Regions from separate parts of the Brevundimonas sp. T2-11 genome, predicted to be linked through region 2. Evidence: predicted binding sites of a transcription regulator. Region 2 holds the regulator's gene; the other holds the start of a gene.
What was found. Region 2 encodes LexA, which represses DNA repair genes until DNA is damaged. Its sites were predicted from a motif close to ATGTTCNCNANNTGTTCT; they were not measured.
Positions count from the first base shown of each region.

Region 1: the regulator LexA is predicted to act here: its motif matches at 7,528-7,545, upstream of recA (recombinase RecA).

Region 1 covers NZ_AP027920.1:2,593,813-2,604,783, forward strand. The annotation lists gene ACZ5XO_RS12670 (hybrid sensor histidine kinase/response regulator) at 1-589, shown strand, start outside; gene ACZ5XO_RS12675 (response regulator) at 763-1,377, opposite strand; gene ACZ5XO_RS12680 (DcaP family trimeric outer membrane transporter) at 1,550-2,902, shown strand; gene acs (acetate--CoA ligase) at 2,991-4,874, shown strand; gene ACZ5XO_RS12690 (SDR family NAD(P)-dependent oxidoreductase) at 4,999-5,748, shown strand; gene ACZ5XO_RS12695 (CYTH and CHAD domain-containing protein) at 5,988-7,499, shown strand; gene recA (recombinase RecA) at 7,644-8,723, shown strand; gene rraA (ribonuclease E activity regulator RraA) at 9,079-9,561, shown strand; gene alaS (alanine--tRNA ligase) at 9,694-10,971, shown strand, end outside.
Region 2 covers NZ_AP027920.1:1,686,359-1,697,329, forward strand. The annotation lists gene trpE (anthranilate synthase component I) at 1-204, shown strand, start outside; gene ACZ5XO_RS08410 (hypothetical protein) at 201-389, opposite strand; gene ACZ5XO_RS08415 (anthranilate synthase component II) at 499-1,089, shown strand; gene trpD (anthranilate phosphoribosyltransferase) at 1,094-2,131, shown strand; gene trpC (indole-3-glycerol phosphate synthase TrpC) at 2,128-2,925, shown strand; gene ACZ5XO_RS08430 (hypothetical protein) at 3,003-3,491, shown strand; gene lexA (transcriptional repressor LexA) at 3,680-4,372, shown strand; gene ACZ5XO_RS08440 (ComEC/Rec2 family competence protein) at 4,353-6,329, opposite strand; gene gltX (glutamate--tRNA ligase) at 6,526-7,941, shown strand; gene gltA (citrate synthase) at 8,007-9,308, shown strand; gene ACZ5XO_RS08455 (RusA family crossover junction endodeoxyribonuclease) at 9,400-9,750, opposite strand; gene fumC (class II fumarate hydratase) at 9,854-10,971, shown strand, end outside.

The DNA of each region.
Region 1 (10,971 bases), 910 kb from region 2:
CGGCATTCCCGACGCCGACCGCGAAAACGTCTTCGGCGAGTTCGTGCGCCTGCCCGGCGCTCCGGTGGACGAGCCCGGCGCCGGTCTGGGCCTGGCCATCGTGCAGAAGCTGTCGGACCTGTTGCGACATCCGCTGTCGATGGCGTCGCGCGTGGGACAGGGCACCACCTTCCGCATCAGCGCGCCGCGCGCCGCCGCCCTCGGCGCGACCGCTCTTCCCGCCGAAGGCGACGCCCGCCTGCCGCTGGCCGGGCTGCGGGTCCTGTGCGTGGACAACGAACCCGCCATCCTCGACGCCCTGACGGCCCTGCTCAGCCGCTGGGGCGCCCAGACGACGACGGCGCGCACCGTGGCCGACGGCATCGCGGCGGCAGGACCGTTCGACGCGGCCCTGGTCGATCTGCACCTGGGCGACGGGGCGGACGGATTGACGGTGGTGGACGCCCTGCGCGCGCGCGGCCTGCGCCGCATCGGACTGGTGACCGCCGACACGCGAGAAGGTCTGAAGGAAACCGCGACGGCGGCGGGCGCGACCCTGCTGCCCAAGCCGGTCAAGCCGGCGGCGCTGAAGGCGTTTCTGTCGCGCTGACTCTTTCCTCCCTGTCGCGCAGCGATGGGGAGGTGGATCGGACGCGAAGCGGACGAGACGGAGGGGGCGGCGCGGTCGCTCGCCTCATCTGCGTTTCACATCTCAGACGTCGCGTCGCCCCTCCACCACTTCGTGGTCCCCCTCCCCATGGAATGGGGAAGAAAGAAGCGGCGTTACAGATCGATCGACTGGGCCAGGATCACCGCCTGGGTGCGGTTGTGGACGCCCAGCTTGCGGAAGACGCTGGTCAGATGGGCCTTGATCGTGGCCTCGGTGACGCCGAGGTCGAAGGCGATCTGCTTGTTCAGGCGTCCGGCCTTCAGTCCTTCGAGGATGCGCAGCTGCGACGGCGTCAGGCTGGCGATGCGGGCCTCAAGGTCGCCCTCGTCCGCCCCGGCCTCGCCCACGTCGGGCGCCCAGCTGTCGCCGGACAGGATGGCCTCGATGGCCTCGACCATGACCGGCAGGGCGGCGGACTTGGGGATGAAGCCGGCGGCGCCCAGGGCCAGGGCGCGGCGCACGGTCGGCGGCTCCTCGCTGGCCGAGACCACGGCGACCGGCACGGCGGGATGGTCCGCGCGGATGCGGGTCAAGCCGCCCATGCCCTCGCTGTCCGACAGCTTCAGGTCCAGCAGCAGCAGGTCGGCCGCGCCCTCGCCTAGCGTCGCCAGAACCTCGGCCAGACTGGCGCATTCCGCAATCACGGCGCCAGGCGCGGCCTTTTCGACGGCCGATCTCAACGCCGCCCGAAACAGAGGGTGGTCGTCAGCGACGACGATGCGATCCATGAAAATCCTTCCCGCGCGCGCTTCTTTTTCGGGTCGAGGCCGCGCTGTGACGACACCATGCCGCGCCTCGACTTTGGTCGAAACTAGACCAATGGCTAATGGCCGCATACCGCCCTCGCGCGGAATGCTGCCGTCTCGAGGTTCGCATCAGATGAACCCGGGAGGACATGACATGGGAAGATTCCGTCTGCTCGGCGGCGCGGCTGCGGCTGCGCTCCTGTTCGCGCCCGGCGCCGTCTGGGCGCAGGACGCCAATGCGGCCCTCGAGGCCCGCATCGCCCAGCTAGAAGCCGAACTGAACAGCCTGAAGTCCGAGGTCGCCGCCGCGCGCACGCAGCAGAGTGCGCAAGCGCAGGACATCATCCGTCTGGAAACCCGCCCGGCCGCGCCGCCGGCGCCGACGCCCGTCTCGACCACGACGCGCGAGGAAGGCTTCCGCATCGGCGACCACACGGTCAAGTTCGGCGGCTTCATCAAGGTCGACGCCACGGCCTCGAACTACTCCGGCGGCGACCCGGCCAACGGCGACCTGCTGCGCGACTATCACCTGCCCGGCTCCATCCCGGTCGGCGGCGCCGATGAAGACACGGCGATGGACTTCAACGCCCGCCAGACCCGCTTCTGGCTGACCACCGACGGTCTGGTCGGCGGCCACAAGGTCGGAACGCGTCTGGAAATGGACTTCCAGAGCCTGCCCGGAACCGGCGACCAGCGCATCACCAGCGCCTCGACCCCCGCCCTGCGCCGCGCCTTCGTCACCATCGACAACTGGCTGATCGGTCAGGAGTGGACCAACTTCCAGAACACCGCCGTCCTGCCGGAATCGGCCGACTTCGTCGGCGCCGCCGAGGGCACGGTCTTCGCCCGTCAGGTCCAGGTCCGTTACACCCGCGGCCCCTTCTCGATCGCGGTCGAGAACCCCGAGACCACCGTTACCCCCTTCAATGGCGGCGCCCGCGTGATCGCCGACGACAGCAGCCTGCCCGACCTGACCGCGCGCTATGCGATCAGCCGTCCCTGGGGCGATCTTCAGTTCGCAGGCCTGCTGCGTCAGCTCAAGTATGAGAACCCGGCCAGCAATATCGACGACACGGCTGTCGGCTGGGGTCTGTCGGCATCGGCCAAGGTCAAGGTCGGCGCCCGGGACGACATCCGCCTGATGCTGACCGGAGGCGAGGGCATCGGTCGCTACGTCGGGCTGAACTTCTCCAACGATGCGGTGCTGGACGCCTCGAGCCAGCTGGACGCCATCGGCGTGCTGGCCGGGTTCGCCGCCTATCGCCACGTCTGGACGCCGGGCTGGCGCTCCAGCCTGATCTGGTCGGCCCAGCGCGTGGACAACGACGTCCTGCTGACCGGGACGGGCGCCAACCGCTCGGCCCAGAGCCTCCACGCCAACCTGATCTGGTCGCCGGTCACGGCGTTTGATGTCGGAGCCGAACTGATGTTCGCTGACCGCAAGCTGGAATCGGGACTGGACGGCGACATGACCCGTCTGATCCTGTTCGCCAAATACGGCTTCTGACCAAGAAAAAGAACGAGACTGGAGGAAACGCGTGTCCACTGATCCGGAAATCTATCCCGTCCCCGCCGACCTGGCCGCCCGCGCCCACATGGACCGCGCCGGCTATGACGCGGCCCGGATCGCGGCGCGCGAGACCCCGGACGCCTACTGGGGCGAACAGGCCAGGCGCCTCGACTGGATGACCTTCCCGTCCAAGATCAAGGACGTGTCGTTCAACAAGGAAGACTTCCGCATCCGCTGGTTCGAGGACGGGGTGCTGAACGTCTCGGCCAACTGCATCGACCGCCATCTGCCTCACCGTGAAAACGATGTGGCCATCATCTGGGAAGGCGACGAGCCGACCGACAGCGAGCACGTCACCTACGGCCAGTTGCATGAACGCGTCTGCCGCATGGCCAATGTGCTCAAGGCCAACGGCGTCCAGAAGGGCGACCGCGTCACCATCTATCTGCCCATGATCCCCGAGGCCGCCTACGCCATGCTGGCCTGCGCCCGCATCGGCGCGGTCCACTCGGTTATCTTCGGCGGCTTCTCGCCCGACAGCATCGCCGGGCGCATCGAGGACTGCGGCTCGACCTTCGTCATCACCGCAGACGAGGGCTGCCGCGGCGGCAAAAAGGTTCCGCTCAAGGCCAATGTCGACAAGGCGCTGGAAAAGGTTTCGGGCGTCGACGGCGTCCTGCTGATCCGCCACACCGGCGCCGACGTGGGCTTCGTCGAGGGCCGCGATCTGGACTATGAGACCGAGGCGGCCAAGGTCACGACCAGCTGCCATCCCGAGCCGATGCAGGCCGAGGACCCGCTGTTCATCCTCTACACCTCGGGCTCGACCGGAAAGCCCAAGGGGGTGCTGCACACCACCGGCGGCTATCTGTTCTGGGCCAGCTACACCCACGAACTGGTCTTTGATTACCGCCCCGGCGAGGTCTTCTGGTGCACCGCCGACGTGGGCTGGGTGACCGGCCACTCCTATGGCGTCTATGGCCCCCTGGCCAATGGGGCCACGACCCTGCTGTTCGAGGGCGTGCCCAACTATCCGAGCGTCAGCCGTTTCTGGCAGGTCATCGACAAGCACAAGGTCGAGATCTTCTACACCGCTCCCACGGCCCTGCGCTCGCTGATGCGCGAAGGCGACGCCCCGGTGAAATCGACCAGCCGCCAGTCCCTGCGTCTGCTGGGCAGCGTCGGCGAGCCGATCAATCCCGAGGCCTGGCGCTGGTATCACGAGGTGGTCGGCGACGGCCGCCTGCCCATCGTCGACACCTGGTGGCAGACGGAAACCGGCGGCGTCCTCGTCTCGCCCCTGCCGGGCGCCACGGACCTCAAGCCCGGATCGGCCACCAAGCCCCTGCCCGGCGTCGAGTTGCAGATCGTCGACGCCGAAGGCGGCGTGCTGGAGGGTGCGACCGAGGGCAACCTCTGCATCACCGACAGCTGGCCGGGCCAGATGCGCACCGTCTATGGCGATCACCAGCGCTTCTTCGACACCTATTTTTCGACCTATCCGGGCAAGTATTTCACCGGCGACGGCTGCCGCCGGGATGAGGACGGCTACTACTGGATCACCGGCCGGGTCGACGACGTCATCAACGTCTCGGGCCACCGCATGGGCACGGCCGAGGTCGAGAGCGCCCTGGTCCTGCACGACGACGTGGCCGAGGCCGCCGTGGTCGGCTTCCCCCACGACATCAAGGGTCAGGGCATCTACGCCTATGTCACCCTGAACAAGGGGGTCGAGGCCACCGACGCCCTGCGCAAGGCCCTGGTCGCCCAGGTCCGCGAGGAGATCGGCCCCATCGCCGCGCCCGACGTGATCCAGTGGGCGCCGGGCCTGCCCAAGACCCGCTCGGGCAAGATCATGCGGCGGATCCTGCGCAAGATCGCCGAGAACGAGATCGGCGCCCTGGGCGACACCTCGACCCTGGCCGACCCTTCGGTCGTCGACGACCTGGTGAAGAACCGGGCCGCCTGACGACCCTCCCCTGCTCTCCCCGGAGCAAGCGGCCGGCGTTCCTGAAAAGGGCGTCGGCCGTTTCGTCATTTGAGCCTGGGCTGCGGCGGCGCTAGACAGCCCCGACAGCGAACAGGAGCAGATCATGAGCGGAACCGTCCTCATCACCGGCGCCACGGCGGGCATCGGACAGGCGGCGGCGCGCCGCTTCGCCTCGGCCGGCTGGAGGATCATCGCCACCGGCCGCCGCGCCGCGCGTCTGGACGCACTGGTCGCCGAACTGGGCGCCGACGTGGTCCATCCCCTCGCCTTCGACATCCGCGACGAGGCCGCCATCGACGCCGCTCTGGACGCCCTGCCCGAGGGTTTCCGCGACATCGACGTCCTGATCAACAACGCCGGCCTGGCGCTGGGCACGGCCGCCGCGCAAGACGCCGATCTGGATCAGTGGCGTCAGATGATCGACACCAACATCACCGGTCTGGTCACCATCACGCGCCGCCTGCTGCCGCGCCTGATCGCGCGCAAGGGCGCCATCCTGAACATCAGCTCGGTGGCCGCGACCTATCCCTACAAGGGCGGCAACGCCTATGGCGGCACCAAGGCCTTCGTGCGCCAGTTCTCGCTGGGCCTGCGCTCGGACCTGCACGGCACGGGCGTGCGCGTCACCTCCATCGAGCCGGGCATGACCGAGACCGAGTTCACCCTGGTCCGCACCAGCGGCGACCAGGCGGCCTCCGACGCCCTTTACGGCGGCGCCCAGCCGATGACGGGCGAGGACATCGCCGAGACCCTGTTCTGGGTCGCCACCCTGCCGCCGCACCTGAACATCAATGCGCTGGAGCTGATGCCGGTCAGCCAGTCCTTCGCCGGCTTCCAGGTGGCGCGGGACTAAAACCTCCCATCCTCCCCCGTTCACGGGAGAGGGGGACCGCCGCAGGCGGTGGAGGGGGCGGATGCAAACACCGCCCGCAATCCGCTGCACGCCGCCTCCTCCCAGCTTTCGCAACACCGTCCCCGATCTCGCCCCCTCCACCATGCTGCGCATGGTCCCCCTCCCCCGCTGCGCAGGGGAGGATCGCCCTCCAGCTTCGCTGCTTCCGGGATGACGCCGAGAGGCCTACAATCCCCCCCATGGCTTCGTCCGCGACCGAAACCGAACTGAAGTTCCGGCTCGGCCCCGGCGCGGTCGTGCGTCTGTCGGGGCATCCGGCGCTGCAGGGGCCGCAGACCAGCCAGTCGCTGCGTTCGGTCTATTTCGACACCCCCGACGGCGTGCTGCGCGCGGCGGGGTGCGGCCTGAGGGTGCGGACCACGCCCGACGGCTTCGTCCAGACCCTGAAGCGCCAGACCGCCCCCGGCCAGACCGCCCGCGACGAATGGGAAGCTCCCGTCGTCTCCGAGGCGCTGGACCGCGCCGCGCTCAAGATCACCCCCGCCCACAGGCTGCTGAAAGGCCGCCGCGACGACCTGTCCCCCCGCTTCGCCACCACGGTCGTGCGTCGCGTCCGCATGGTCGACTGGGAGGGCGCCCGGATCGAGGTCGCCTTCGACGCGGGCGAGCTGTCGGCGGACGACAAACGCGAGCCCATCTATGAACTGGAACTGGAACTGAAGGCGGGCGAATCCGCCGCCCTGTTCAGCCTGGCCCGGCGGCTGGCGCGCGACCTGGCCATCGTTCCGGTGTTCGAGAGCAAGGCCGAGCGCGGCTGGCGGCTGGCCGACGGGATCAGCCGCAGCCCGCGCCGCGCTGTCGCCACGCCCCTGTCGCCCGACGCGACAACCGCGACCGCCTTCCGCCGCATCGCCATGGCCTGTCTGGCCCAGGTCTCGGCCAACGCCGAACTGCTGCGCGTCGTGCGCCGCCCCGAGGCCGTGCATCAGATGCGTGTAGGCCTGCGCCGCCTGCGCGCCGCCGTCGGCGTCTTCAAGCCCCTGCTGGCAGAGGCTGATCGCGAGAGGATCGAGGCGGAACTGAAGTGGCTGGCGCATGAGGCCGACGCCGCGCGCGACCTCGACGTCTTCATCCGCGACATCTTCCACCCGACCGCGCTCGAGGCGCCGTCGCCCGACCTGGCCCCCTTGGGGCGCCACCTGCTGACCATGCGGAGTCAGGCCTATGATCGCGTGCTCAAGGCCGTCGCCTCGCCGCGCTACGCCCTGCTGATGCTGGAGACGACCGCCTGGATCGAGACGGCGCCCCTGCCGGACGGCCCCGTCGCCCCCTTCGCAGCCGAGGCCCTCGATCGGCTGCACCATCAGGTCGAGAAACGCGCCCGTGACCTGACCGATCTGGACGCCGACGCCCGGCACCACCTGCGTATCCGCGCCAAACGCCTGCGCTACGCCGCCGAGTTCTTCGCCGACCTCTTCCCCGCCCGTCGCCGCAGGCCCCGCTACCTGAAGGCGTTGGAACGGCTGCAGGACGAACTCGGCGCACTGAACGATCTGGCCGTGGCGCGCGACCGCATCCCCGGCGAGGCCGCCCTGGACGACGCAAGCGTGGCCTTCGCCGCCGGCCGCGTCATCGGCCGACGCGAGCGCGACGAGGCCGCCCTGCTGGCCGCCACGGTCCAGGCCTGTGGGCGTTTTCACGACGCCCGCGCCTTCTGGACCGGGCGCCGGTCACGTCAAAATCGGTCGTAGATCGCATTTTGTTCTCATCGCGCAAATGAGAACATCTTGTGAACCAGAACAAACCATGCACATAGTCCGCCTCACAGAGGGAGCGGGTCCTGGCGGGTCTCTCCCAAAGCCCAGAATGGAATCATGGCAAGGGAGAGAAAACCAATGGCACAGGCGGCATTGAAGCTCGTGGGTAAAGAAGACGGCGAAAAGCAACGCGCTCTTGAGGCGGCGATCGCACAGATCGATCGCGCCTTCGGCAAGGGCTCGGTGATGAAGCTCGGCAAGGCCGGGCAGGTGAACGAAATCGAGAGCGTCTCGACCGGTTCGCTGGGACTGGACATGGCGCTGGGCATCGGCGGTCTGCCGGTCGGGCGGGTGATCGAGGTGTTCGGCCCGGAATCCTCGGGCAAGACGACGCTGGCCCTGCACACCGTGGCCGAGGTCCAGAAGAAGGGCGGCGTGGCCGCCTTCGTCGACGCCGAGCATGCGCTCGACCCGGTCTATGCGCAAAAGCTGGGGGTGAACCTGGACGACCTGCTGGTGTCGCAGCCCGACGCCGGCGAACAGGCGCTGGAGATCGTCGACACCCTGGTGCGCTCGGGCGCTGTGGACATCGTGGTGGTCGACTCGGTCGCCGCCCTGACGCCCCGCGCTGAAATCGAGGGCGAGATGGGCGACAGCCTGCCCGGCCTTCAGGCCCGCCTGATGAGCCAGGCCCTGCGCAAGCTGACGGCCTCGATCTCCAAGTCCAAGTGCATCGTCCTCTTCATCAACCAGATCCGTCACAAGATCGGCGTCATGTACGGCTCGCCGGAAACGACGACGGGCGGCAATGCGCTGAAATTCTACGCCTCGGTCCGCCTCGACATCCGCCGCACCGGCGCGATCAAGAACCGCGACGAGGTCGTCGGCAACACCACCCGCGTCAAGGTCGTGAAGAACAAGGTCGCCCCGCCGTTCCGCGAGGTCATCTTCGACATCATGTACGGCGAAGGCATCTCCAAGATCGGCGAGATCATCGACCTGGGGGTCAAGGCCAACATCATCGAGAAGTCGGGCTCCTGGTTCTCCTACGACTCCACCCGCATCGGTCAGGGCCGCGAGAACGCCAAGGAGTTCCTCAAGAACAACCCCGACATGGCCGCCGCCATCGAGAAGGCCGTGCGCCAGTCCACGGCCAAGATCGCCGACGACATGCTGGGCGCGCCCGAGCCTGATGAAGGTCAAGATCTGGAGGGCTGATCCAGCCCTCCGACACCGCTTCCGTCCGTCGTCCCCGCGACCCGCCTACCGACCCCGCGGGGTCGGTCGGACGGAGCCGGCCCGCCCGAGCAATCGGGCGGGCCTCTTTTTTGTTTGGAGACGAAATTTGAGCCCTCCCCCTTGATGGGGGAGGGTTGGGTGGGGGTGACACACGGCTCGATAAATGGCGACGCCCACACCCCCATCCCCGACCCTTCCCCCATCAAGGGGGAAGGGGGCCGGTCAGCGACATCCCCGCATGACCAGAGGAAGTCGCGCCTCTTTTCTCACCGTCCCGACTGTTCCTCCCCCTCCCCGCCGGGCAAACTTGGCCGCGAAGAACCGGAGCCTCCCCATGTCCACCGCCACCGCCGACCTCTGCGACGCCCACCCCGACGTGGTGAAGGTCTGCCACATCCCCTTCCGCAGCTTCGGTCAGACGGCGGCCTTCCACGGCCCGATCCGCACCCTCAGCGTGCTGGACGACAACGCCCTGGTCCGGCAGGCGCTGGAGCGCCCTGGTCAGGGGGCGGTGCTGGTGGTCAACGGCGGCGGCTCGCTGAAACGCGCCCTGGTCGGCGACAACCTGGCCAAGCTCGCCATCGACAACGGCTGGGCCGGGATCGTCGTCCATGGCGCCATCCGCGACAGCGGCGTCATCGACACCATGCCGATCGCCGTGAAGGCCGTCGGCACCATCCCCCTGCGCGCCGACCGCGACGCCATCGGCGAGATCGACATCCCCACCGCCTTCGGCGGCGTCATCTTCACCCCCGGCGACTGGCTCTACGCCGACGCGGACGGGGTCATCGTCACGCCGCATCGCCTGCACGATTAGAGCCCGCCCGGCCGGAAAAGCGCGCGCCGACGCACGCGATCACGCGCCAATGATGCGCTCGGCGCAAAATCCCTATATGACGCCCGTTCCGATATTCTCCCCGCGCGCCCGAATTCCTTAGAGCGATACGCCATGACCAGCCTGAAACAGATCCGCTCCACCTTCCTCGACTACTTCGCGGCCGACGGCCACGAGAAGGTGCAGTCGGCTCCGCTGGTGCCGCAGAACGACCCGACCCTGCTGTTCGTCAACGCCGGCATGGTGCCGTTCAAGGACTACTTCACCGGCGCCGCCGTCCCGCCCTACAAGCGCGCCACCTCTTCGCAGAAATGCGTCCGCGCCGGCGGCAAGCACAACGATCTGGACAACGTCGGCTATACCGCGCGTCACCACACCTTCTTTGAAATGCTGGGCAATTTCTCGTTCGGCGACTATTTCAAGGACCACGCCATCGAGAGCGCCTGGACCCTGCTGACCAGGGAGTTCGGCCTGGACCCTGCGCGTCTGCTGGTCACCGTCTATCACACCGATGATCAGGCCTTCGACATCTGGAAGAAGGTCACCGGCTTCGCGGACGAGAAGATCATCCGCATCCCGACCAACGACAACTTCTGGGCCATGGGCGACAGCGGCCCGTGCGGCCCCTGCACCGAGATCTTCTACGACCACGGCGACCACATCTTCGGCGGTCCTCCCGGTTCGCCCGACGAGGACGGCGACCGCTTCGTCGAGATCTGGAACAACGTCTTCATGCAGTTCGAGAAGGAGAACGACGAGATCGTTCGCGAACTGCCCAAGAAGTCGGTCGACACCGGCATGGGTCTGGAGCGCATCGCCGCCGTCCTGCAGGGCGTTCATTCCAACTATGAAGTCGACCTGTTCAAGAGCCTGATCAACGCCTCGGAAGAGCTGACCTCGACCAAGGCCGAGGGCGAGCGCGCCCCGTCGCACCGGGTCATCGCCGACCACCTGCGCTCGACCGCCTTCCTGATCGCCGACGGCGTGACGCCCTCGAACGAGGGCCGGGGCTATGTCCTGCGCCGCATCATGCGCCGCGCCATGCGCCACGCCCACCTGCTGGGCGCCGCCGATCCGCTGATGCACCGTCTGGTGCCGACCCTGGTGCAGGAAATGGGCGAGGCCTATCCGGAACTGGGCCGCGCCCAGGCCTTCATCGAGGACACGCTGAAGCAGGAAGAGATCCGCTTCCGCACCACGCTCGGCCGCGGCATGAACCTGTTCGATCAGGCGACGGCCGATTTCAAGGCCGGCGACATGCTGGACGGCCAGACGGCCTTCACCCTGTACGACACCTACGGCTTCCCGCTGGACTTGACGCAGGACGAAGCCCGCCGTCGCGGCTTCAGCGTCAACGTCGACGGCTTCGAGAGCGCCATGGCCGAGCAACGC
Region 2 (10,971 bases):
GACATCTGCATCGTCCTGCGCACCGCCATGTTCGCCCAGGACAAGATCTTCGTTCAGGCTGGCGCGGGCGTCGTCGCCGACAGCGATCCCGCCGCCGAATACGCTGAGACCCTGGCCAAGGCCCGCGCCCCGATGAAGGCGGCCGAGGACGCGTGGCGATTCACCGCGACCACTCGCGGCCAGGGCGCGAACGGCTCAGTCTAAGGATTGGAAACCGTGGAACCCTGGTCGAACGACACGCCGGGGCCCACGACCATGGTCCCCGCCAGCAACACCGCCGCCGTCGCGGCGAAGGCCGCCGCCGCCAGCAGGCGCAGCGGCTTGGGTTTTTCTGTGGTCGGCTCGTCGAGCAGGGCCTGGGCGTCGCGGATGGCTTCTAAGCGGGTCAAGACGGATTTCTTCCGATGGCGATGCTCCTGTATCGCGCGGACAGCTTAACGTCCGCTTTCAGTCCGCCTTCGCTTGGCGCGTCGTCCCTCCCGTCCTAAGAACCCTGCCATGATCCTCGTCGTCGATAACTACGACAGCTTTACCTACAACCTCGTCCACTACCTCGCGGAGCTGGGCGCCCAGACGCATGTCGTCCGCAACGACGACCTGACGGTGGAAGAAGCCTGGGCGCTGAAGCCCGAGGCCGTGCTGCTGTCGCCCGGTCCCTGCGATCCCGATCAGGCCGGCATCTGCCTGCCTATCCTGAAAACCGCGCCGCTGGACATGCCGATCTTCGGCGTCTGCCTGGGCCATCAGGCCATCGGCCAGGCGTTCGGCGGCGACGTGATCCGCGCCAAGACCCTGATGCACGGCAAGACCTCGCCGATCGAGCATGAGGGCCGCAGCCTGTTCAAGGGCCTGCCCTCGCCCTTCACCGCCACCCGCTATCACTCGCTGGCCGTGCGCCGCGAGACCCTGCCGGACGAGCTGGAAGTCACCGCCTGGACCGCTGACGGCGAGATCATGGGGCTGGCCCACCGCATCCGGCCGATCCACGGCGTTCAGTTCCACCCGGAATCCATCGCCACCGAGCACGGCCACGACATGATCGCCAACTTCCTCGATCTGGCGGGCGTCAAGCGACTGGCGACGGTCTGAGGCTATGGACGGTTTCAAGCCTCTGCTGGGCAAGCTGGTGGACGGGCATGTCCTGACCCCGGACGAAGCCCATGCCTTCTTCTCGGCCTGTCTGCGGGGCGAGCCGACCCCGTCGCAGGTCGCCGCCGCCGTCACCGCCCTGCGCATCCGAGGCGAGACGGTGGACGAGATCGTCGCCTTCGCCACCGCCATGCGCGAGGCCGCCCTGTCGCTGGATCATCCGTTTGACGATGTGATCGACACCTGCGGCACCGGCGGCGATGGCCAGCACACCTATAACGTCTCGACCGCCGCAGCCTTCGTTCTGGCGGGCGCGGGGCTCAAGGTCGCCAAGCACGGCAACCGCGCCATCAGCTCAAAGTCCGGCTCGTCCGACGTCCTGGCCGCCCTGGGCGTCAACCTGGACGCCACCATCCCGCAACAGGCCCGCGCCCTGGATCAGGCTGGCATCGCCTTCCTGTTCGCCCCCACCTATCACGGGGCCATGCGTCACGTCGGGCCAGTCCGGGCCGAGATCGGTTTCCGCACGGTTTTCAACCTCCTGGGGCCGCTTTGTAATCCGGCTCATGCAAATCGTCAGGTCATGGGCGTCTATGATCCAACCCTGCTGGAGCCCCTGGTCGAGGTGCTGGGCCGCCTCGGCGCGCGCCGCGCCTGGACCGTCCACGGTCAGGGTCTGGACGAGATGACCACCACAGGCCCGACCGAGGTGGCCGAGTGGAAGGACGGCGTTGTCCGCCGCTTCACCGTCACCCCCGCTGACGCCGGCCTGCCGCTGGCGACGCTGGACGATCTGCGCGGCGGCGACGCCGAGCATAACGCGGCGGCGCTGAAGGCCCTGCTGGCGGGCGAGCGTGGCCCCTATCGCGATATCGTCGTGCTGAACGCCGCCGCTGCCCTCGTCGTGGCCGACCGCGCCGCCGGCCTGCGTGAAGGGGCCGAACTGGCCGCCGCCGTCATCGACGACGGTCGCGCCGCCGCCGCGCTGGAAACCCTGGTGCGCGTCACCAACACCCCTATCGATCCTGACGAGGCCGCATGACCGACGTTCTGGCGAAGATCGCCGCCTACAAGCGCGAAGACGTGGCCGCCCGCAAGCTTGCGACCTCTCAGTCCGCCGTCGAGGCCCTCGCCGGCCAGGCGTCGGCCCCGCGCGGCTTCCGCTCCGCACTGGAACGCGTGGCCGAGGAAACCGGCCGCCCCGCCCTGATCGCCGAGATCAAGAAGGCCAGCCCGTCCAAGGGCCTGATCCGCGCCGACTTCGACCCGCCCGCCCTCGCGAAAGCCTATGAGCGCGGCGGCGCGACCTGCCTGTCCGTCCTGACCGATGGCCCCAGCTTCCAGGGCGACGACGCCTTCCTGGCCGCCGCCCGCGACGCGGTCGCCCTGCCCTGCCTGCGCAAGGACTTCCTGGTCGATCCCTGGCAGGTGGCCGAGAGCCGCGCCCTGGGCGCAGACTGCATCCTCATCATCCTGGCCATGGTCGACGACGCCCTGGCCGCCGACCTGCTGGCCGAGGCCGAACGATTCGGCATGGACGCCCTTATCGAGACCCATGACGAGGCCGAAATGGCCCGCGCCTGCAAGCTGGACGGCGACCTGGTCGGCATCAACAACCGATCCCTCCGCACCTTCGAGGTCGACCTCGACGCCACCGAGCGCCTGTCCATGCTCAGCCCCGTGAAAGCCCTGCTGGTGGCCGAAAGCGGCATCTTCACGCCCGACGACGTCGCCCGCGTCGCCGACGCCCACGCCCAGGCCATCCTCGTCGGCGAAAGCCTGATGCGTCAGGAGGATGTGGAGGCGGCGACGAGGACCCTGCTGTCACTGAGCTAGTGTCGGATATCGGCTTGGCAGGAAATGTCCGCAGTCGAACCGTTGCGGACATCCACTGCGTCCGCTCATATATCTAGATGACGATGTTCGATTTGCCGGCCGTTAGGATTCTTGTCGGTGCAACGCTGGTCTTGGGCGGCGGGTGCTTCGACGAGCACACGACCGAACAGCAACGGTTTGTCGCCCGAGATGGAAAAGGGCAGATCATCGCTACCGTGACCCTGGAGCAACCGCTCTCCGCTCACGACACCAGCCTTACCTTCGATGGCCCCCCTGAACCGGGACACACTGTTTTAGTCGAACCAATGACTTTCGAGGATGCAGGAACGTTTCAATGCCACTGGTCCAAGCTCATCACCATTTGCAAAACGGCTGAACAAGAGCCCGCCGAGACCCGCCTAGCGGCGGGTGGCTATGTCCGTCGGCTCGATGCTGAGACTGTCATTGTATCCGACGCGCCCGGCGGCGTTGCAGGCGATTTCGCGACTTTTCGTGATGGGCGTCTGATCGCGTTCGGAGTCCGAGACCAATCCGGCGCGACGCCTTGGCGATACGATGCGCTCTAGGTCCGCTTCCCACCCTTAGACGACATCCCGAGGGACTGCTTTGAGTGGCAAACCTCCCTGCCGATGGAAATCCTGCTGTCATTGGGTTTGACGACAACGTCCCCCGAAACCCGTCGAGTTGACATTCAGCAAGAACACTTACAGAACATCGACAACGGTTCACGCCTTGTTCTGGAAGCCCTGCGCCCATGCTCACCAAGAAGCAGCACGAACTCCTGATGTTCATTCACGAACGGATTCAGGAAACGGGCGTCTCGCCCTCCTTCGACGAGATGAAGGAGGCGCTGGATCTGGCGTCCAAGTCGGGCATCCACCGCCTGATCACGGCGCTGGAGGAGCGCGGCTTCATCCGCCGCCTGGCCCACCGCGCCCGCGCGCTGGAGGTCGTCAAGCTGCCGGAACAGGCCACGGCGGGCGCGCCGCGCGGCCATGCGGGCTTCAAGCCCGGCGTGATCGAGGGCGGCGGTCGCCCCAAGGCGGCCGAACCGGCCAACGACACGCGCGAACTGGCCCTGATGGGCAAGATCGCGGCTGGCACGCCCATCGACGCCATCGAGCATGAAACCGCCCGCTATCCGGTGCCCGAAACCATGCTGGGCGCGGGCGAACACTATCTGCTCGAGATCGAGGGCGACTCGATGATCGAGGCGGGCATCCTCAACGGCGACATGGTCATCATCAAATCGACCGCTGACGCCTCGTCCGGCGAGATCGTGGTGGCCCTGGTCGAGGGCGAACAGGCCACGCTGAAGCGCCTGCGCAAGAAGGGCGCCTCCATCGCGCTGGAGCCCGCCAACCGCAACTACGAAACCAAGATCTACGGCTCGGATCAGGTCGCGGTTCAGGGCAAGCTGGTCGGCCTTATCCGCCGCTATCACTGAAGTCGGGATCGGCCTGTCGGGTCCAGGGCCTCTGCCCCCTGACGTCCGCCGCCCACACCGCCTTCCAGCCCGCACCGACGCGCCACAGCTCGACCGAGCCGCCGCGCCCATAGTCTACGCCGTCCAGCACCAGCCTTTCGGCGCATGACGCCGGCAAGCTCAACAGCTCGGCGCGACTACTGACGACCTGCGACGAGCGGCACATCGCGTCCAACTGCTCGACCGAAGGCGGCTTCTTGCCCCACCACAGGGCGACCGGCCCGGCCTTGCTGGTTTCCGGCGCGCAGAAGGATCGCTTGCAGGACCAGCCTTCTTCCGGTCTCGGCGTCAGTTCCAGCCCACGCCGTCGCGACCACAGGTCCGCCGCGAACTGCCTTACGCCGGGCCGCACCACGACAGCCGCCTCTGCCTGACGCCAAGCCGCATTGGTCCCGCCGTCGCCGATCCACAGATCAGGCGCCGCCGGTCGCGGCCAGATCAGCACCGCCGCCGCCAAGGGCAGGCCCAGCCACCTCAACCGCCCGCGCCACAGGCAGATGAACAGGATGCCGAGGAAGGCGATCGGCAGGGCCGCCGCCGGTGCGCTGGCGATGGTCTGGACCGCCCCCGGCAGGCCCGCCGTCCAGTGACCGATGGCCAGCATCAGATCGACGCCCTTGCCCGCCAGCCACAGGAAGGGCGCGCCCAATCCCAAAGGCTCCAGCGCCGCGCCCAGCGCCAGGGCCGGCATCAGGATGAAGTCCGCGATCGGCGCCGTTCCCAGATTGGCCACCAGCCCATAGATGGCGGTGCGGTTGAAATGCTGCATGGCGAACGGACCCGTCGCCATGCCGGCCACCAGACTGGCGGTGCAGGCGACCAGCAGCCAACTGCCCAGCCGCTGCGCCGCCACGATGGGCCAGGGCGCGGAAATCTCCTTGATCCGGCGCGGCCAGACCTCGACCAGAGCGACCAGGGCCGCCGTCGCCGCGAACGACATCTGGAACCCCGGTGTGACGATGGCCTCGGGCTGCAACAACAGGACGACGAAGGCCGCCACCGCCAGGGCGTGCATGGTCACCGCCTGACGATCCAGCAGGATAGCGACGAAGGCGATGGAGGCGGTGATCGCCGCCCGCTCGGCCGGCGGCGGCGCCCCCGACACCGCCAGATAGGTCCCGACCGCGATCAGGCCCGCGACCGCCGCCACCTTCTTGCCCGACACCCTCAGCGCCAGCCACGGCCAGGCCGCAACGCCCAACCTCACAGCGAAGAAGACGAAGCCCCCGACAATGGCCATGTGAAGGCCCGAGATCGACAGGATGTGCGCCAGCCCGGAATCGCGCATGGCGTCCAGATCCTCGAGCCCGATCCAGGTCTCGTGCCCCGTGGTCATGGCGGCGGCGATCCCGCCGGTGCGCTCACCCAGCCGCGCCACGATCCGCTGCGCCAGAGCATAGCGCGCCGCATTGATCTTCATCGCCATACGCACCCGCCACGGCGGCTCAGGCAGGACCGTCGGTCGCGTTTCGCCGAGCGCGAACAGAGTCCCGCCCATGCCCTGAAAGAAAGCGTTGCGACCGAAATCATAGGCCCCCGGACTGGCCGGCGCCGGCGGCGGGTTCAGAATGCCATAGAGCCGCACCGCCGTCCCCGGCGCCGGGGGCTCGCCCCGCACCGTGGCCCGCAGCCGCACCGGCGTGGCCTCGGGCGTCAGCCCCCTGATCCGCACCGGCGCCACGACGATTCGCGCCCCGCGCTCGCCGGGGCTGTCGACATCCATGACCCAGGCCTCGACCACGGTCGGCTCTGCCAGGGCTGGCGCGATCGGCCCGCTGACCGCCTCGGTCCGCAGCTTGGCGACCGCCGCCCCGCCGCACAGGCAGGTCAGCATCAAAAGCAGCAGGGTCCAGCGCCGCGCCAGGCCGAACCGCCGCGCCATCAGCCACGCCGCGCTGCTCAGCACGGCCGCAAGCATCAACGGCCACCCCGCCGGTTCGCTCTTCAAGGTGAAATAGATCGCGCATCCACCGCCGAGAAAGACCGGCGTCCACAGCCTCCAGCGATCCACCTGGTCCGCAACCTCGGCGCGCGCCCCCTCAAGAACCCTTAAGGCAAGGCTTCGCTTTGGCGCGCGCGGGCGTATAAGGGCCTCCGCAACGGACCCTTCCTGAATGACCTCCCCCTCCTCGACTGTCGTCACCCGCTTCGCCCCCTCGCCTACAGGCTACCTGCATATCGGCGGGGCGAGAACCGCGTTATTCAATTGGCTCTACGCCCGGAGCCGGGGCGGCAAGTTCCTGATCCGCGTCGAGGACACCGACCGCGAGCGTTCGACCGACGACGCCGTCAAGGCCATCTTCGACGGCCTGTCCTGGCTGGAGCTCTTCGGCGACGAGGAGCCCGTCTTCCAGTTCGCCCGCGCCGACCGCCACCGCGAGGTGGCCGAGCAACTGCTGGCCTCGGGCCACGCCTATCGCGACTTCCTGACCGCTGACGAAACCAACGCCCTGCGCGATCAAGCCAAGGCCGAGGGTCGCGACTTCGTCTCGCCCTGGCGCGATCGCGAACCGAGCGTCGACGACCTGGCCAAGCCGTCCACCATCCGTTTCCGTCGTCCGCTGGATCAGGCGGTGACCGTCGATGACGCAGTGCAAGGCAGCGTGCGCTGGGAATCCTCGTCCCTGGATGATCTGGTCATCGTCCGCTCCGACGGAGCCCCGACCTACAACCTCGCCGTGGTCGTGGACGACCACGACATGGGCGTGACCCACGTCATTCGCGGCGACGACCACCTGAACAACGCCGCCCGCCAGAGCCTGATCTACGACGCCCTGGGCTGGACCCGGCCGACCTTCGCCCACATCCCGCTGATCCACGGCCCGGACGGCGCCAAGCTGTCGAAGCGTCACGGCGCCCAGGCGGTGCATGAATATGCCGAGATGGGCTATCTGCCCGAGGCCATGCGCAACTATCTGGCGCGCCTGGGCTGGGCTCACGGCGACCATGAGCTGTTCAGCGACGAACAGGCCATCGCGTGGTTCGACCTGCCCGGAATCGGCAAGGCGCCCGCCCGCCTCGACTTCGACAAGCTGGCCCACGTCAACGCCCACTGGATCCGTCTGGCCGAGGACGACCGGCTGGCCAAGCTGACCCTGGACGCCCACCTTACCGCCGGTCGCGCCCTGCAACCCGACGACGAGGCCCGCCTGTTGCGCGCCATGCCCTTCGTCAAGGACCGCGCCAAGACCATCCTGGAGTTGGCCACCCAGACCGAGTTCGTGCTGAAGGCGCGCCCGCTCACTCTGGACGAGAAAACCCGCGGTCTGCTGAGCGGTGAAGGCGGTGAAAGAATTTCACGACTCCGTGAACGGCTCCGTCTTTTCCAGAGCTGGGACGTTTTCGCCCTCGAAGCCGAGCTTAAGGCGTTCGCCGAGGAAGAAGGCGTAGGCTTCGGAAAAATTGGACCTTCCATGCGCGGCGCCCTGACCGGTGGCGCCGTGTCGCCTGACATTGCGAGAATTCTCGCCGCCCTGGGACGCGACGAAGGTCTGGGGCGCTTGGATGATGCGCTGCAACAGACTAAGTGAACACCCATAACCACGCAGGCTGGACGCCTCCCCGCGCCCGGCCCGAAGAAAAATAAGGGGCCTAGATGACTGAACAAGCGAAACCCGCCGGCACGGCGACCTTCACCTACGGCGACAAGAACGTCGAACTTCCTGTCCTCGCGGGCTCCACCGGACCGGACGTCATCGACATCCGCAAGCTGTATGGCGCGACCGGCGCCTTCACCTTCGACCCCGGCTTCACCTCGACGGCGGCCTGCGAAAGCGCCCTGACCTTCATCGACGGCGACGAAGGCGTCCTGCTGCATCGCGGCTATCCCATCGACCAACTGGCTTCGAAGTCCAACTTCGTCGAAGTCTGCCACCTGCTGCTGCACGGCGAACTGCCGACCGCCGCCCAGTACGAGAAGTTCGAAAACAGCATCACCATGCACACCATGTTGCATGCGCAGTTCGATCGCTTCTTCGAAGGCTTCCGTCGCGACGCCCACCCCATGTCGATCATGGTCGGCACCGTCGGCGCCCTGTCGGCCTTCTATCACGACAGCCTGGACATCCATGATCCGGTGCAGCGCGACATCTCTGCCATCCGCCTGATCGCCAAGATGCCGACCATCGCCGCCCGCGCTTACAAGTACCACATCGGCCAGCCCTTCATCTCGCCGCGCAACGACCTGTCGTACGCCGAGAACTTCCTGCGCATGTGCTTCGCCGTTCCGGCCGAGGACTATGTGGTCGATCCGGCTCTGGTGCGCGCCATGGACCGCATCTTCACCCTGCACGCCGACCATGAGCAGAACGCCTCGACCTCGACCGTTCGCCTGGCCGGTTCGTCGGGCGCCAACCCGTTCGCCTGTATCGCCGCCGGCATCGCCTGCCTGTGGGGCCCGTCGCACGGCGGCGCCAACGAAGAAGCCCTGAACATGCTCAAGGAAATCGGGACGCCGGACCGTATTCCCGAGTTCATCCAAGGCGTTAAGGACCGCAAGTACAAGCTGATGGGCTTCGGCCACCGCGTGTACAAGAACTATGACCCGCGCGCCAAGGTCATGCAGCAGTCGGCGTATGAAGTGCTGGCCGCGACGGGGCGCGAGAACGACCCGCTGTTCCAGGTCGCCAAGGAACTGGAACGCGTCGCCCTGTCGGACGAGTACTTCACCTCGCGCAAGCTGTTCCCGAACGTTGACTTCTATTCGGGCATCACCCTGTCGGCGATGGGCTTCCCGACCACCATGTTCACCGTCCTGTTCGCCCTGGCCCGCACCGTGGGCTGGATCTCGCAGTGGCAGGAAATGATGGCCGATCCGTCGCAGAAGATCGGTCGCCCGCGTCAGCTCTACACCGGCCCGACGCAGCGCGACTACGTGCCGATCGAACAGCGCGGCTAAGGCCGTGTCGGGGTCGAGGAGATTTCGTCTCCTGACCACGGCCCAAAAAGAATGAAGACGCCGGGGCGAAAGCTCCGGCGTTTTTCTTTGCCTATTTCCTCGGAAACACCCGGATCGTGATCCGCTCGCGCTCGCCTTCGTTCCGTTCGACCAGCAGACGGGCGACCTGGCTGTCGTCGTGGAACAGATAGCCCTTGATGGCGTCCAGCAGGGCCTTCGCCAGGTTATCCAGGTCCATCCATGGCGCGTCGCCGACATGCTCCATGGTGATCTCGACGACGTAGTCGCCCCAGGCCGGGCACGCGCTCCACTCCTTGCGGAAGAACTCATAGGCCAGCGGCTTGTAGTATTTGGCCTGGGTGGTCAGGCCGTCGATGGTGATCTCCACCGTGTCGCCGACCTCGCGTCCGCGTACCTTTCCCGTGCCGATCCAGCCTTCCACGCGCGCCTCGTTCTCTTAGCCAATGGTCGGGCCGCCTTGCCCCGCCGCGTCTGCGTGCTACACCGCCCGGCATCTTCCCGCCACGTCTGAGAACGAGCCTGCGATGAGCAACGTCCGCATTGAAACCGACACCTTCGGCCCCATCGAGGTCGCCGCTGATCGCTATTGGGGCGCGCAGGCGCAGCGCTCGCTCGGCAACTTCAAGATCGGCTGGGAAAAGCAGCCCCTGCCCGTCGTCCGCGCCCTGGGCGTCGTCAAGCGCGCCGCCGCCGAGACCAACCGCGACCTGGGCAAGCTGGACGCCAAGCTGGCCGACGCCATCATCGCCGCCGCCAATGAAGTGATCGAGGGCAAGCTGAACGACCACTTCCCGCTGGTCGTCTGGCAGACGGGCTCGGGCACCCAGTCGAACATGAACGCCAACGAGGTGATCTCGAACCGCGCCATCGAGATCCTGGGCGGCGAGATGGGCTCCAAGAAGCCGGTCCACCCCAACGACCACGTCAACATGAGCCAGTCGTCGAACGACACCTATCCGACGGCCATGCACGTCGCCTGCGCCGAGCAGGTGGTCAACGACCTGCTGCCCGCCCTGAAGCACCTGCACGCCGCGCTCGACGCCAAGTCCAAGGCATGGGCCCACATCATCAAGATCGGCCGCACCCACACCCAGGACGCCACGCCCCTGACCCTGGGTCAGGAGTTCGGCGGCTATGCGCAACAGGTCGCCAACGGCATCGAGCGCATCGAGCAGACCCTGCCCAAGCTGATGGAACTGGCCCAGGGCGGCACCGCCGTCGGCACCGGCCTGAACGCCCCGATCGGCTTCGCTGAAAAGGTCGCCGAGAACATCGCCGCCATCACCGGCCTGGCCTTCACCACCGCCCCGAACAAGTTCGAAGCCCTGGCCGCCCACGACGCCATGGTCTTCAGCCACGGCGCCATCAACACGGTCGCCGCCTCGCTGTTCAAGATCGCCAACGACATCCGCTTCCTCGGCTCCGGCCCGCGTTCGGGTCTGGGCGAACTGGCCCTGCCGGAAAACGAGCCCGGCTCGTCGATCATGCCGGGCAAGGTCAACCCGACCCAGTGCGAGGCCCTGACCCAGGTCTGCGCCCAGGTGTTCGGCAACAACGCCGCCCTGTCGTTCGCCGGCTCGCAAGGCCACTTCGAGCTGAACGTCTATAACCCTGTCATGGCCTACAACTTCCTGCAGTCGGT